3 regions of the Thermostichus sp. MS-CIW-37 genome follow, and region 1 is predicted to be linked to each of the others. Evidence: riboswitches for the same ligand, from Rfam matches in the RefSeq annotation. Region 1 holds a riboswitch; each other region holds the start of a gene.
The links. A riboswitch is a leader RNA that binds a small molecule or an ion and turns the genes downstream of it on or off. The one in region 1 is predicted to bind cobalamin.
Positions count from the first base shown of each region.

Region 2: linked by a shared signal. The riboswitch ahead of ACVWYZ_RS06850 (TonB-dependent receptor plug domain-containing protein) and the one ahead of metE (5-methyltetrahydropteroyltriglutamate--homocysteine S-methyltransferase) in region 1 are both predicted to bind cobalamin.
Region 3: linked by a shared signal. The riboswitch ahead of ACVWYZ_RS01015 (sirohydrochlorin chelatase) and the one ahead of metE (5-methyltetrahydropteroyltriglutamate--homocysteine S-methyltransferase) in region 1 are both predicted to bind cobalamin.

Region 1 is NZ_JBSSCV010000021.1:11,822-16,048, forward strand. It holds gene metE (5-methyltetrahydropteroyltriglutamate--homocysteine S-methyltransferase) at 1-1,697, opposite strand, end outside; cobalamin riboswitch at 2,165-2,369, opposite strand; gene ACVWYZ_RS10135 (ABC transporter substrate-binding protein) at 2,613-4,227, shown strand, end outside; gene ACVWYZ_RS10140 (ABC transporter permease) at 4,223-4,227, shown strand, end outside.
Region 2 is NZ_JBSSCV010000011.1:56,099-60,325, forward strand. It holds gene ACVWYZ_RS06850 (TonB-dependent receptor plug domain-containing protein) at 1-1,288, opposite strand, end outside; cobalamin riboswitch at 1,327-1,478, opposite strand; gene ACVWYZ_RS06855 (hypothetical protein) at 1,808-2,332, opposite strand; gene rsmH (16S rRNA (cytosine(1402)-N(4))-methyltransferase RsmH) at 2,509-3,408, opposite strand; gene aroA (3-phosphoshikimate 1-carboxyvinyltransferase) at 3,655-4,227, shown strand, end outside.
Region 3 is NZ_JBSSCV010000001.1:221,732-225,958, forward strand. It holds gene ACVWYZ_RS01010 (heavy metal translocating P-type ATPase) at 1-1,129, shown strand, start outside; cobalamin riboswitch at 1,257-1,392, shown strand; gene ACVWYZ_RS01015 (sirohydrochlorin chelatase) at 1,423-2,466, shown strand; gene ACVWYZ_RS01020 (hypothetical protein) at 2,564-3,457, shown strand; gene ACVWYZ_RS01025 (PAP/fibrillin family protein) at 3,466-4,083, opposite strand; gene ACVWYZ_RS01030 (L-threonylcarbamoyladenylate synthase) at 4,139-4,227, opposite strand, start outside.

The DNA of each region.
Region 1 (4,227 bases):
TGCAAAGCCTGCTCCCGCCGGGGAATATCAACACGGGGAAAGGACCAGTTGAGCATAGTCACTGGCCCCGTGAGCATGCCTTTCACCGGCTTTTGGGTGTGGGACTGGGCTACTTGGAATTCCCGCACTGTCATGGGTTGGGGGCGAACCACGTCGCCGTAGAGAATGGGAGGGCGCACGCAGCGGCTGCCGTAACTCTGCACCCAGCCGTGTTCAGTGAAGGCAAAGCCTTCCAGCTTCTGGGCAAAGTACTCCACCATGTCGGTGCGCTCAAATTCCCCATGCACCAACACATCCAGGCCAATCTCTTCTTGAATGCGGATGCACTTGGCAATCTCAGCGTCAATGGCTGCTTCGTACTCCGCCTGCGAAACCTCCCCTCTTTTGTACTTAGCTCGCCACTGCCGCACCTCTGGAGTTTGGGGGAAGGAGCCAATGGTGGTGGTGGGCAAAGGTGGTAGCTGAACCTGCCGACTTAGGCGCTGCTCGTAGGGCAGGAATCGCTCGAAGTCCTGGAGCTTGAGGTTGGCCAAAGCCTGGCGCACTTGGGGGTTGGGGGGGCTAAACTGCGCAAAGCTCTGCCATTGCTGCTGGATTTCCGCCTGCTGGGCAGCAGTGTCTTCGCCGTTGAGGGCTCGCGCCAGGAGAGCTACTTCGGCCAGCTTCTGTTCGGCAAAGCTGAGGACATTTCTGAGGGGTTCCGGCAACTGGGCTTCCAGAGCAGCGTCGTGGGGCACAAATTGCAACGAAGCGGAAGGCTGCACCCGTAGGTTGGGAGCTACCCCCTGCAGCTCCCGCAGGCTGGCCAAGACGGTCTCAGGCTGAACCTTCCAGACATTCCGAGCGTCCACTACGCCAGCACCTAGGATCTGGTCAGCCGGAAAGCCATAGGTTCTTACCAGATCCAGGGTGTGGCCACGGGTAAAGTCAAGGCTAATGCCGGCCACCGGCAGTTGCACCACCCAGGGGTAAGTCTCCCCCAGGTCATCGAAGTAGGTGACCAAGTGGACAGGGATCCCGGCGGTTGCCAACTGGCGGTAGCTCATTTCCACAGCTTCCCGCAGGCCACTTCCCTGGCTGGTAACCAAAATGGGATCGTGAATCTGGACTTCTGGGATCCCCAGCTGTTTTAACTCCTGGAGGAGATCCCGGTACAGAGGAAGGAGCTTTTCCAAGTCCGCCCGCAGATCCCCAGATCGCTGGCTAAGGCAGAGCAAAGTCACTGGACTGAGGACAACGGGGCTGGTGCGCTCCCCTAGGATCCCTTGGGCCCGCCGAACTCTTTCCAAAAAATCCCCAAAGTTAGGACTGGGATCGGCTTCCGGCTCAATTTCGGGTACCAAGTAGTGGTAGTTGGTGTCAAACCACTTGGTCATTTCCAAAGCCGGCAGGCCCTCCCGACCCCGCGCCATGGCAAAGTAGCGGTCTAAACCCGACAGACCTCGGAACCGAGAGGGGATCAGCCCCAGCCAGGTGGCCCAGTCCAGTACATGGTCGTAGAGAGTCTGATCCCCTACCGCAATGTGATCAATCCCAGCTTGTAGCTGAGTCTGCCAGGCTTGAGTCTCCAAATCCCAAAAGGTAGCCAGCAGAGCCTCTGACCCTAGGGCACCACTCCAAAAGCCTTCCAAAGCTTTTTTGAGCTCGCGGCGCTTGCCCATGCGGGCATACCCCAATGTCATGGTTTGTGCAGTCATGTTGTGTGCCATCCCAAATACTGAGTTTTCTAATTTTCCTGCGTTCAATTCGCCCTCAACTGGGATCCCGCCCGCCAAGGAAGAAACCGGCTGTTCCTCTCTTGCCTCTGGAACCCCAACAAAACACTGCCTTTTGCGCAAAAAAGATACTCAACGCAGCCAGCGATCGCAGTGGCTACTTGCCAGCCTACCAATTGAAGTCAGGAAGCCTGACATCTCACTCTTTCCTTCGCGTAGGCGGGCTGTAGATCTTGATAGATCTTGATAGATCTTGGTGCAACAGCACCCAAAATTTACTCTCTCCCGGCCAACTGGCTCAGAGTCTTGCTTGGGTTCTTGGACTTATTTCTACTGCTGAGGAGTACCGAAAGCTTGTGGGAGCAACGCCAGGAAAATGCTCAGGATAACGAAAGCAGAAACGAGCTAAAGCCAAGACAGTTACCATCTGTACCTCGCAGATGTTGTGAAGTTTAGAAAAACCATCGGCGGGCATTCTGACTGACACGGTTTTGGGGGACAAGACCTGGATCGGCAGCGAATGACTCTAGAGATTTGCTGCAGGACTTCTCCTAAACCGGATCACAGCTGCGGGACAGCGGCAGATTCTCACTGCTCTTTCCCCGTTTCCTCTGGCGGCTGATCCCCGTCAGAACCGATAGCTGAGCTACATCGTATCACGGAGTTCAGAGACGGGAGTAGAGTGCTTCAATCATCACCAAGCCAGCAGCCTTTGGAGCTACCAGACCTCACCTTTCACCCAGCGGTCTTGCAGGAAGTCATCGGAATCCTCTAAGCATCCTCCCCCCCTGCATTGCTCTCAAGATAAGGCAGTGGTAGCTTAGCTGCCATAAGTCTTGTCCAGGAGGCAAGGGGGTTTGCTCCTTTTTGCTGAAAAAGCGACAGATCGGGGTTTCTATGGCATCAAGCTTAAAAGTAACTGTGTGGTCTGTGGGCCTCTTCTTGCTGAGCCAGATGTGGGCTGGATGCGCTCAGAATGCTGCTGAGCGGACAGCTTTCGATCCAAAGCTAGCAGGATCCAGCGATCAAATCGTGCTGGCCATTGGAGGGGAAAGGGAAGAAGGATTTGATCCCACCCTGGGCTGGGGACGTTACGGTTCGCCTTTGTTCCAAAGCACTCTGCTGCGGCGGGACGAGAACCTTGAGATTGTAAACGACCTGGCGACTGGCTACACTGTCAGCCAAGATGGCCTAACCTGGACGGTAACCCTACGAAAGGATGCAGTCTTCTCCGATGGAAAACCTGTCACAGCAGCGGACGTGGCTTACACCTTTAACCAAGCAGCTCGGAGTGGTGGTCTGGTCGACCTAACCGCCCTAAAGGAAGCAGTAGCTATCGACACTCATACGGTGGAGCTGCGGCTGCAAAAACCCCAAAGTACTTTTGTCAACCGCCTCATCACCTTGGGTATCGTGCCTCAACATGCCCACGGGCCTGATTATGCTCGCAAACCCATTGGCTCTGGCCCCTACCGACTGGTGCAGTGGGATGAGGGGCAACAACTGATTGTGGAGGCAAATCCCTTATATTACGGCCAGACTCCTGGCATTCGGCGGCTGGTTTTCCTTTTCCTGGAGGAGGATGCAGCCTTTGCAGCAGCCCGAGCCGGACAGGTACACGTGGTTAGCGTGCCTCAGTCTTTGGCTAAGCAAACTGTTAAGGGCATGAAGCTTCACGCCATTCCCAGTGTGGATAACCGAGGGCTGATGTTCCCCTTTCCCCCTAAAACCGGTGCGACAACCCCAAAGGGATACCCCATCGGCAACGATGTGACTTCTGACTTGGCGATTCGCAAGGCGGTCAACTTCGCCATTGACCGACAGGCGCTGGTGGATGGAGTCCTAGAAGGCTACGGATCCCCTGCCTATGGCCCAGTCAGCGGTTTGCCCTGGGAAGAGCCGACCGCCAAGATTGAGGACAACAATCCAGACCTGGCCCGTCAGATTCTAGCTGAGGGAGGCTGGAGCGATAAAGATGGGGATGGGGTAGTGGAAAAAAACGGGCTGCGGGCTGAGTTCACCGTGCTCTACCCGGCCAACGACAGTATTCGCCAAGCCCTGGCCCTAGCTGTTGCAGAAATGCTGCGGCCTGTGGGCATCCGAGTCAATGTCGAGGGCAAAAGTTGGGATGACATCACTCCGCTCATGCACAGCAACGTGGTGCTGTTTGGCTGGGGCAGCCATGACCCAACTGAGGTGTACAACCTCTACCACAGCAAAGCGGCCCAGGGGGGATTTTTCAATGCCGGCTACTATGCCAACCCGTTTGTGGATCGAATGCTGGATCTGGCTATGGAGGCCCCCTCTGAAGCTGAAGCTATCCCCTTCTGGCGGGCAGCCCAGTGGGATGGAAAGCAAGGCTTTACTGCCAAAGGAGATGCAGCCTGGGCTTGGTTGGTAAACCTGGATCATACCTACTTTGTCCACGAGTGTTTGGATATAGGCCAGCCGCAGGTACAGCCTCATGGCCATGGTTGGCCAATCACAGCCAACATCACCCGTTGGAAATGGA
Region 2 (4,227 bases), on a different contig from region 1:
CTTCTGCCAAAACCCAGCGGATCCCTGCGGCAGGAGAGGTGGCCGAACCGTTGACCAGATTGCTCGAATCTTGGCGAACACCTAAGTTGAGATAAAAGTTGGGCTGTGGCTTGTAATCCAGGCGGGCAAAGAGGGCCCCTTGGTTCACGGTATTGTCGTAGTTGACATTGGTGGATCCCCTGGCAAAGGAGAAGGTGGTGTTGCGAGCTGAAATGGATCGGTAGTCTGCTCCTAGAGTAAGCTCCAGGTTTTCAGCAGCCTTCCAGGTGTATTGCAGTTGGGATCCCCACCCCGTTCGCAGGATCTCATCCCGGGATCCCTGGCTTTGTGGGGCGCTGAAGCGATAGTTGAGGTCGTCAAAAAATACCCTAGCTTGCAGGGATCCCTTCTCTTGATTCCACAGCCAACTGAGATCTAACAGCAGGTCGTTGGTGTTTTGCACTGCATCGGGGGAGGGAAACTCGGTGCTGCCAGGCACCTGAAACGCTTTGTTGAGATAAAGGGCATTTCCGGTTAGGACTTGGCCTTCTGCCAATTGCCAGGTGAGCTTGGCTTGTAGGTTGTGGTACTCCACCGCCGAGTTTTCCCGCCTGCCGGCTTTGCCCAAACGCCTAATTTCAAAGGGAAAGTCGTTGTTGCTCTGCAGACGGCGATAGCTGACCACCCAGCCCAGATCCTGCACCTGGCCGCGGTTTTGGATCCCTTGCTCGTTGAGGCCGTAGCTGCCGATAGCCGCTTCCAGCACGGTCTCGGATCCCGGCTTTGGATCCAGCGTCACGATGTTGATGACCCCGCCAACGGCATCGGAGCCGTATAAGGTGGAGCCCCCACCTGGAGAGATCTCAATACGCTCGACCACATCTGTAGTGATCTGAGACAGATCGAACCCGCCAAAAAAGCCCAGGTCGTTAATGGGGCGGCCATCCAAGAGCACCAACACCTGGGCCGTTCGTCCTCCCCGCATAAACTGGGAGCTAAGGGCTCCCAACTGGGTTCCCGCCGTGCCGTCGCTGAGGATCCCGGGCAGGTAGCGCAGGGCCTCCTGAACGGTTCTTGCCCCTTGCTCTCGAATTTGCTGGCGGGTAATGACGTAAACCGGGCGGGAAGAATCCCGCAGCAAGCCGGGGCGACGAAAAGGCGTGGTGACGGGTTGATTTAAAATCTCGGCGCTAACGCCGGTTTCCAAAACCTCTTGAGCTGAGGGCGGGGAAGCTGCCGGCTGCGCCCACGCTGGGATCCCCAAAACAAAGCCCCCCAGCGCCAGGCTGAGACCTAGAATGGGATTCATTTTCCTAAAGCTCCTGATTCCGTGCGACGCGGAAGAAATGCGAGCCAAAACCGCAGGCGGGCATCCTGACTGAGGGCATGGGTCTAGCCCAAGCCCATCACAGTTGCGGCACAGCGCCGGATTTGCACCGGACTTTCCCCTTTACATGCCCTGGCTGATCCCCAGGACAACCTGTCGGTACAGCTTTCTCTGCGATTGCTCCGAAAAAGCCGTGCTAGGCATCATACATCCCCTGCTCTGGAGTTCCTATCCTGCCAGGGGGGATGTCATCCCCAGGGGTGAACGGGATCCCAACGGCAATCCCAGGGCTTCGGATGGGCCACATCCCATTTAGGCCAGATTTCTTCACTGCTTTGTAAGCAGTTGAAGGATAGCCCGCTGCTACTCCAGATCGCGAGGCCCAGGGATCCCTTAGCCTTTTAGGGAACAGAGATACGCTGAGACTTCACAAGACCCACAGCTTTTGGGAAAGCAAGATGGGGACGCTGGCCTAGCCGTCATGGGCGGGATCCGTATGAATTAGTACCCAACCGGGTAGAAAAGAGGAGCTTTTTCGATTTCAGGCGGGGCTGTCGTCTGGTGGGCTGGATCCGGTTCAACATGGCTGGGAGAGGCAATCGGCACCTCGATCATCCGATCCGGTACCAGCGGCACCATTTCGGAGCGGTCGGCGATTTCCCGGAGAGAATTGGCAATGGATTCCTGAGTCAGCAGAAACTGTCGTTCGTTGCGCTGCATCTGCTGCCACACCTGGTAACGCTGGCTCCACCGGCTTTGGGTATGCACAGTCCAACTGTAAAGGCTCAACACTGAAACGCCGGAGAGGATAGCCATCCCTGTGGAGATTTGCTTCCACCAGGCTAGGTGTTCTGCCCAAGCAAGATGCTGGCTGCGAGGATGGGCTGATTTCAACTTCAAATTCAAAGGTTGGGTGCGGCTGGCCTGAACTGTACCGGAGAGGGGTCGGCTCAGAGCAGAAGACCGTCTGTGGCGACGAGGGTTTTTGGGACGATCAAGACCTGCGTTCAAAGGCTGGCTAACCATGGGGCTTAACCTCACACACACCAAGGGATCCGACGGTGCAGGACTGCCGGTTCCGCTTCACCCTAGTTCCCCGCGCCCCCCAACAGCAACCCCCTTCTCCCGATTCCCGGCCTCAGCAGGACAGCTGTCCGCTTCACGGTAGCCGATCTCTTGAGAGCGGGAGAACCAACCTAAACCTACATCTGACTGCTGCGGGCAGCCACTCGCAGTTTGGCAGAGCGGGCCCGTGGATTACGTTGCCGTTCCAGTTCGGAAGGGGACAAGGGCCTGGGGGTGAGCACCTGCCAACGGGGATCCCTGCGGAAGGCCCATTTCACCAAGCGATCTTCAAGGCTATGGAAGCTGATCACGGCCAACCTGCCGCCGGGTTTCAGCCAAGTGGGGGCTTGGGCCAGCAAGGTTTCTAAAGCCTCCAGTTCTCGGTTCACGGCAATGCGCAACGCCTGAAAGACGCGGGTGGCCGGGTGGATGCGGCCTCGCCGAGCTGCCGGAGGTACTGCCTGCCAAACCACCTGGGCCAACTGAGTGGTTGTGGCGAGGGGACGAGCCTGCTCGATGTGATGGGCAATGCGGCGGGCAAATCGCTCTTCGCCGTAACGGGTGAAAATCTCGATCAACTCTTCGACCGGGCGATGATTAACCCAATCGGCAGCGGTTTCCTGAGCGGCACTGGGATCCATGCGCATATCCAGCGGCCCCTCTCCGCGAAAGCTAAATCCCCGCTCAGGGCAGTCCAGTTGCGGCGAACTCACCCCCAAGTCGGCCACGATGCCATCGAAGGGAATCCCCTGCCCCTGCTCATCCCGAAAGCCATGCTGCTGCAGATCGAAATCGGCAAAATTGAGGTGCCACAGTTGGATGCGGCTGCCGGGGATCCCTTCTGCTGCAAAACGCGCTTGCGCCGCCTGCAGAGCCGCCGGATCCCGATCCAACCCCACCACTCGGGCAGCTCCCCCCCGCAGCAGCGCCAAGCTGTGCCCACCCCCTCCCAACGTCACATCCAGAAAAGTGCCGCCCCCCTGGGGTTGCAGGTAGGCCATCACCTCCTCGGTCAAAACGGAATCGTGTTGATACACCTTGCCAAGCACGGTCTGCGGGGGTTCTATTTCTGCTGCTACAAAGTTCAGTATCTGCAAAAAAAAGGCCGAGGCCAGGCCCCGACCGAGGAATCCATGTTGTTAAGGTGATCCTCTGGGAAAAGAGGGGTGGCCGTCAAAAGACAGGCTGTCTTGGGATCCCTGGTAAGATCTCTGGGGCATGAGTCCGGGCCTGAGTAAGATGAGACTGCTGCCGCTTTTGCCCAGTCTGCCATCAGAGTTGCTGTGTTGACTCACTCTTCTTCTACCGATATCCTCACTCTCTCGCCGGCCAAGGGCCTGCGCGGCCAAGTGAGCATCCCCGGCGACAAGTCCATTTCCCACCGCGCCCTGATGCTGGGATCCCTGGCCGAAGGAGAAACCACCATCCAAGGGCTGTTGCTGGGAGAGGATCCCCGCAGTACGGCAGCCTGCTTTCGGGCGCTGGGGGCAGATATTTCGGAGCTCAACAGCGAGTGTGTTCGCATTCGGGGAGTTGGCCTGGGCCAGCTGCAAGAACCGGCAGACGTGTTGGATGCAGGTAACTCCGGCACCACCTTGCGCCTGATGCTGGGGATCCTGGCTGGCCAGGCCGGGCGCTTTTTTGCCGTCACTGGCGATCGCTCCCTGCGCTCGCGGCCCATGGGACGGGTGGTAGAACCACTGCGGCAGATGGGGGCCAGCATTTGGGGACGGGCCGGTGGAACCTTGGCACCTTTGGCCGTACAAGGGGGATCCCTCAAGGGCATTCACTACCGCTCCCCGGTGGCTTCAGCGCAGGTAAAATCCTGCCTCTTGCTGGCGGGTCTGCTGGCGGAA
Region 3 (4,227 bases), on a different contig from region 1:
GGCCTTGGTGAACACGATTGGGGTGCTGATCATCGCTTGCCCTTGCGCGCTGGGGTTGGCAACCCCCACCTCGATCCTGGTGGCCACGGGACGAGGGGCAGAATTGGGGATCCTGGTGAAAAGTGCCGACAGCCTGGAATTGGCCCATGACTTGCGCACGGTGGTCTTGGACAAAACTGGCACCCTGACTGAAGGTCGCCCTACCGTCACCGATATTTGGGCTAATGGCTCCTCTCCCCTGACGGTGTTGCGCCTGGCAGCGGCAGTGGAGCGGCACTCGGAACACCCTTTGGCCCAGGCGGTGGTGCAGAAAGCCGAAGCCGAAAAAATTGTGATCCCTCCTGCCTGGCACTTTCAGGCAAGGGTAGGCAGTGGGGCAGAAGCTTGGGTGGAAGATCAGTGGATTCGCATCGGTCGGCTGAGCTGGCTACAGGAGATGGGGATCCCTTGGGATCCCTCTTGGTCAGAGCGGGTTCAGACCTGGGAAAGCCAGGGCAAAACGGTGATCGGCGTAGCGCAATCCCAGAGTCTGGTGGGGCTGTTGGCCATTGCCGATCCGCTCAAACCCACCTCTCCTGAGGCAGTGCAACAGCTGCAACAGATGGGTCTAGAGGTGATCCTGCTGACCGGGGATAACCCCACCACGGCCCAAGCGGTTGCTCGGCAAGCAGGCATTCAGCGGGTAATTGCCCAAGTCCGTCCGGATCAGAAGGCAGCTTACATACGCAGCCTAAGACAACCTCGACACCGGGTGGCGATGGTGGGAGATGGCATTAACGATGCTCCGGCTCTGGCAGAAGCCGATGTGGGGATCGCCATTGGTACAGGTACGGATGTGGCGATGGCCGCCAGCGATATTACCCTCATGTCGGGGGATCTGCGCGGAGTCGCCACAGCCATTCAACTCAGCCGGGCCACCCTCAACAACATCCGCCAGAACCTCTTCTTCGCCTTTATCTACAATACGCTGGGGATCCCGATTGCCGCTGGGGCGCTCTATCCCTTTACAGGCTGGTTGCTCAACCCTATGCTGGCGGGGGCAGCCATGGCCCTGAGTTCCATTTCGGTGGTCGCCAATGCCCTGCGCCTGCGACACTTTCAGCCCCCCAGACCAGCGGGCCGGCGTTAGGCCCTCTCCCAGGGGCAAGGGGGATTAGCGCGGCAACAGTTTTGCTGCCCTTTGAGCATGAGTCTGCCGTACCGCTCATGCCTCAGGGCTATCTTCTGGCAGACAAGAACATCCCCCCCGGGAGCTTGGTGAATGGCAAGAGGCAAGCTAACCTAAAAAGCTCAGGCAGACTGGGGAAAGCGCGGTGCAAGTCCGCCACTGTGACGCAACTGTGATGGGATCCCTCCCTCAGCCAGAACACCCACCTGCCGTTGTCCTGTACCCCTTGCGATTCACAAGGAACGGAGTTTTTTGTGTTGAATACCCTCAGTGTTTCCCCTCCCCTTTCGGTTGGGCAGCTTGCTTCTCCTTCATTGCCCCTATTGCTTATCGGCCACGGATCCCGCGACCCTGAAGGGCGGCAAGCCTTTCTGGAGTTGGCCCAAGTCTACCAATCCCTCACTCCCCATCGACCGGTGATCCCTTGCTTTCTGGAGCTGACCCAGCCAACCATTGCCCAGGGGGTAGAGCAGTGCTTGGCCCAAGGGTGGCAGGAGATCGTGGCCCTGCCGCTGTTGCTGTTTGGGGCCCGCCACAACAAGTTCGATGTGACGATGGAACTGGATCGCCTGCAGGCCCTCTATCCCCAGTTGCGCATTCGTTACGGTGGGCCGCTGGGGATCCGCATCGAGATCCTGCAACTGCTGCGAGACCGATTGGCCGCTTTGATGGCCGCCCAACCGCAGCGGATCCCAGAGGCAGAAACCGTGCTCCTATTTGTGGGTCGCGGCTCCAGCGATCCTGAGGCCAATGCCGAAGCCTGTAAACTGGCTCGGCTGCTTTGGGAAGGATCCGGGTTTGCCGCTGTGGAGACCTGCTTTATCGGCATTACCCATCCCCGCCTGCCTGTGGGGTTGGAGCGGGCCTCGTCCTGGCAGCCGCGTCGGGTGATCGTGCTGCCCTACTTTCTGTTTACGGGGGTGTTGGTGAAAAAAATCGAGGCGGCAGTGGAGAAACAACGACAACGACAGCCGGAAATCGACTGGCTGATGCTGCCGGAATTGGGCCTTGTGGATACGGTGCTGCACAGCCTGCAGCAACTGGAGCAGGAAGCCCTACAGGGCCAAACCCAAATGAACTGCCACCTGTGCAAGTTTCGCCTGGCCGTGAGCGCAGAGGTTGGAGCTGGATCCAGCCATCACCACCCTCACGAGCATCATGACCACCATCACGGGCACGGATCCCATCACCATCCTCATTCCCACCCTCACCACGACCACGGCCATACCCACGCAGCGGCTGGGGATCCCTGGGCCCAATTAGAGGGCTACCACCAACGGGCATGGCAGGTGCCCTAAGAGGGAAACAGAGGCTGCTGGCGGGATAAACTGAGTGCAGACAGGCCATTTTTGAACCTGGTTTTCCCGCTCTAGCGGTTGTGATGACGAAAAAACGATGATGCTCTCCCGCTCCTCTTGGGTTTCAGGTGCCGCTGCTGCGGGGAGCGGGATCTTTGTTTTCGCTCTGGTGGTGGGGCTGTTGGATCAGATCCTGCCCACCCTGCCCAAGGTTTCCCTCTCCCTGGCCGGGATCCCTGGGATCCTGGCTGGAATTGGGTCTGCCTATGGGGTTTGGCAGGTGGTTCAGATGGGTCTGCAGTCGGGCTCCTGGACTGATTTTCGGGCCTCGCTGGTAGCGGCTCTGTCTCCCTTTGATCCCGCCGATTATGGCGGCAACCCTCGGCAACCCGAGGAGGATTCTCTCCCTTTGCAGTCGGTTGACGAGGATCCTCAAACCCAGATCCGCGATCGACAAATTCTTGATCAAGCTGAGCAGCAGACGGAAACTGAAACCGAAGTAAGCGAACACACTCAAGTAAGACTGCAGGGCGAGCAGCACCAGGATCAAGCTTCGCAGGCCAAGGCCCAACAGTTGCAGCCCCTACAAGAATTGTCATCACCTTCTTCCCCAAGCCCTGAGTCGGCAAAACCCACACCAGAGCCAGAGCTCAACCAAAAACTTCGCCAACTCCAGATGCAGGTCGCCACTCTGAAAATAGAACTGGAACTCCAAGAAATCCAACTGCAGCAGTTGGAGGTGAGGCGGACTCGGCTTCAGCAGCAGAAGCAGAAACTCAAGCACGTTCTGCGTCGCACGGCGTCCGAAAATCAAAGGCTGCGCTTCTTACAGGAGCAAAAAGCCCGGCAACTGGAGCAAACTCAGCAAGAGCTGCAAGCTTTGCGGGAGTCCTACCGCGCCTTGCAAGTTCTCCAGGAAATAGGCTTCACCCTAACCCAAAACCTATCTCACAAAATAGCCGAAACGGAACCCTCTAAGCCCTCCGGCTAGCCGAAGTCTCAACTCACCCGTTTCAGGACAAATACACTCCCCTCGCTGCCCCGGCCCAGCCGCAAGTCTTCATCCAAATAGGTGATATCCAGCCAGCCCGTTGGCTCGCGGCGGCGAATATCGATTTGAATAGCCGGGATCCGCTCCGGAGCCCGCTCGAGCAAATAGAGAAAACTCTCGATCTCGTAGCTCATCAAAGCTTGGGATCCGAACACCAATCGCTCGAAAATCACCCTCACCCGACGCTCCGATTCGGGGTAAAAGCGTGCCGATACCGCCAAGATTCCCCGTGGCACCCAAGCCCCCAGCCAGCCGGATCCCTGGATCTCCGCCACGTTGAAGACCCGTCCAGCCTTGGCCCGAATACACTGGTAGATCTCGCCGGTGGTCAAAAAAGGCAACTGTGCCAGCCGCAGCAGAGCTGTGCTCGTGGTAAATAGGGTGAGCCAGTTCCCCTCCAACCCTTCAGGAGCCGATGTTGGCTTGGGGGTGGGGTTGAGCGCTTCTAGGACGGCAATTTGAGACAAAATCTGGGCTTTTTGGTCAGGGGAAACTTTCCGGCCCCGGTCGGTCGCCTCCAGTAGGTGCAGCAGAGCCGATTTTTGCTGAGCCAGGACCTCAGACATGGGCACACTCCGAAGGCACTGACCCTATTTTAGAGAACGCGGGATCCCTCTGCCCTTAACCGTCTTCTCCCACCAGTTTCAGGTTCAGATCTGCCACCTGCTCATACCCTAGCCCGGCCCGCACCACCAGCGGCTCGGATCCGG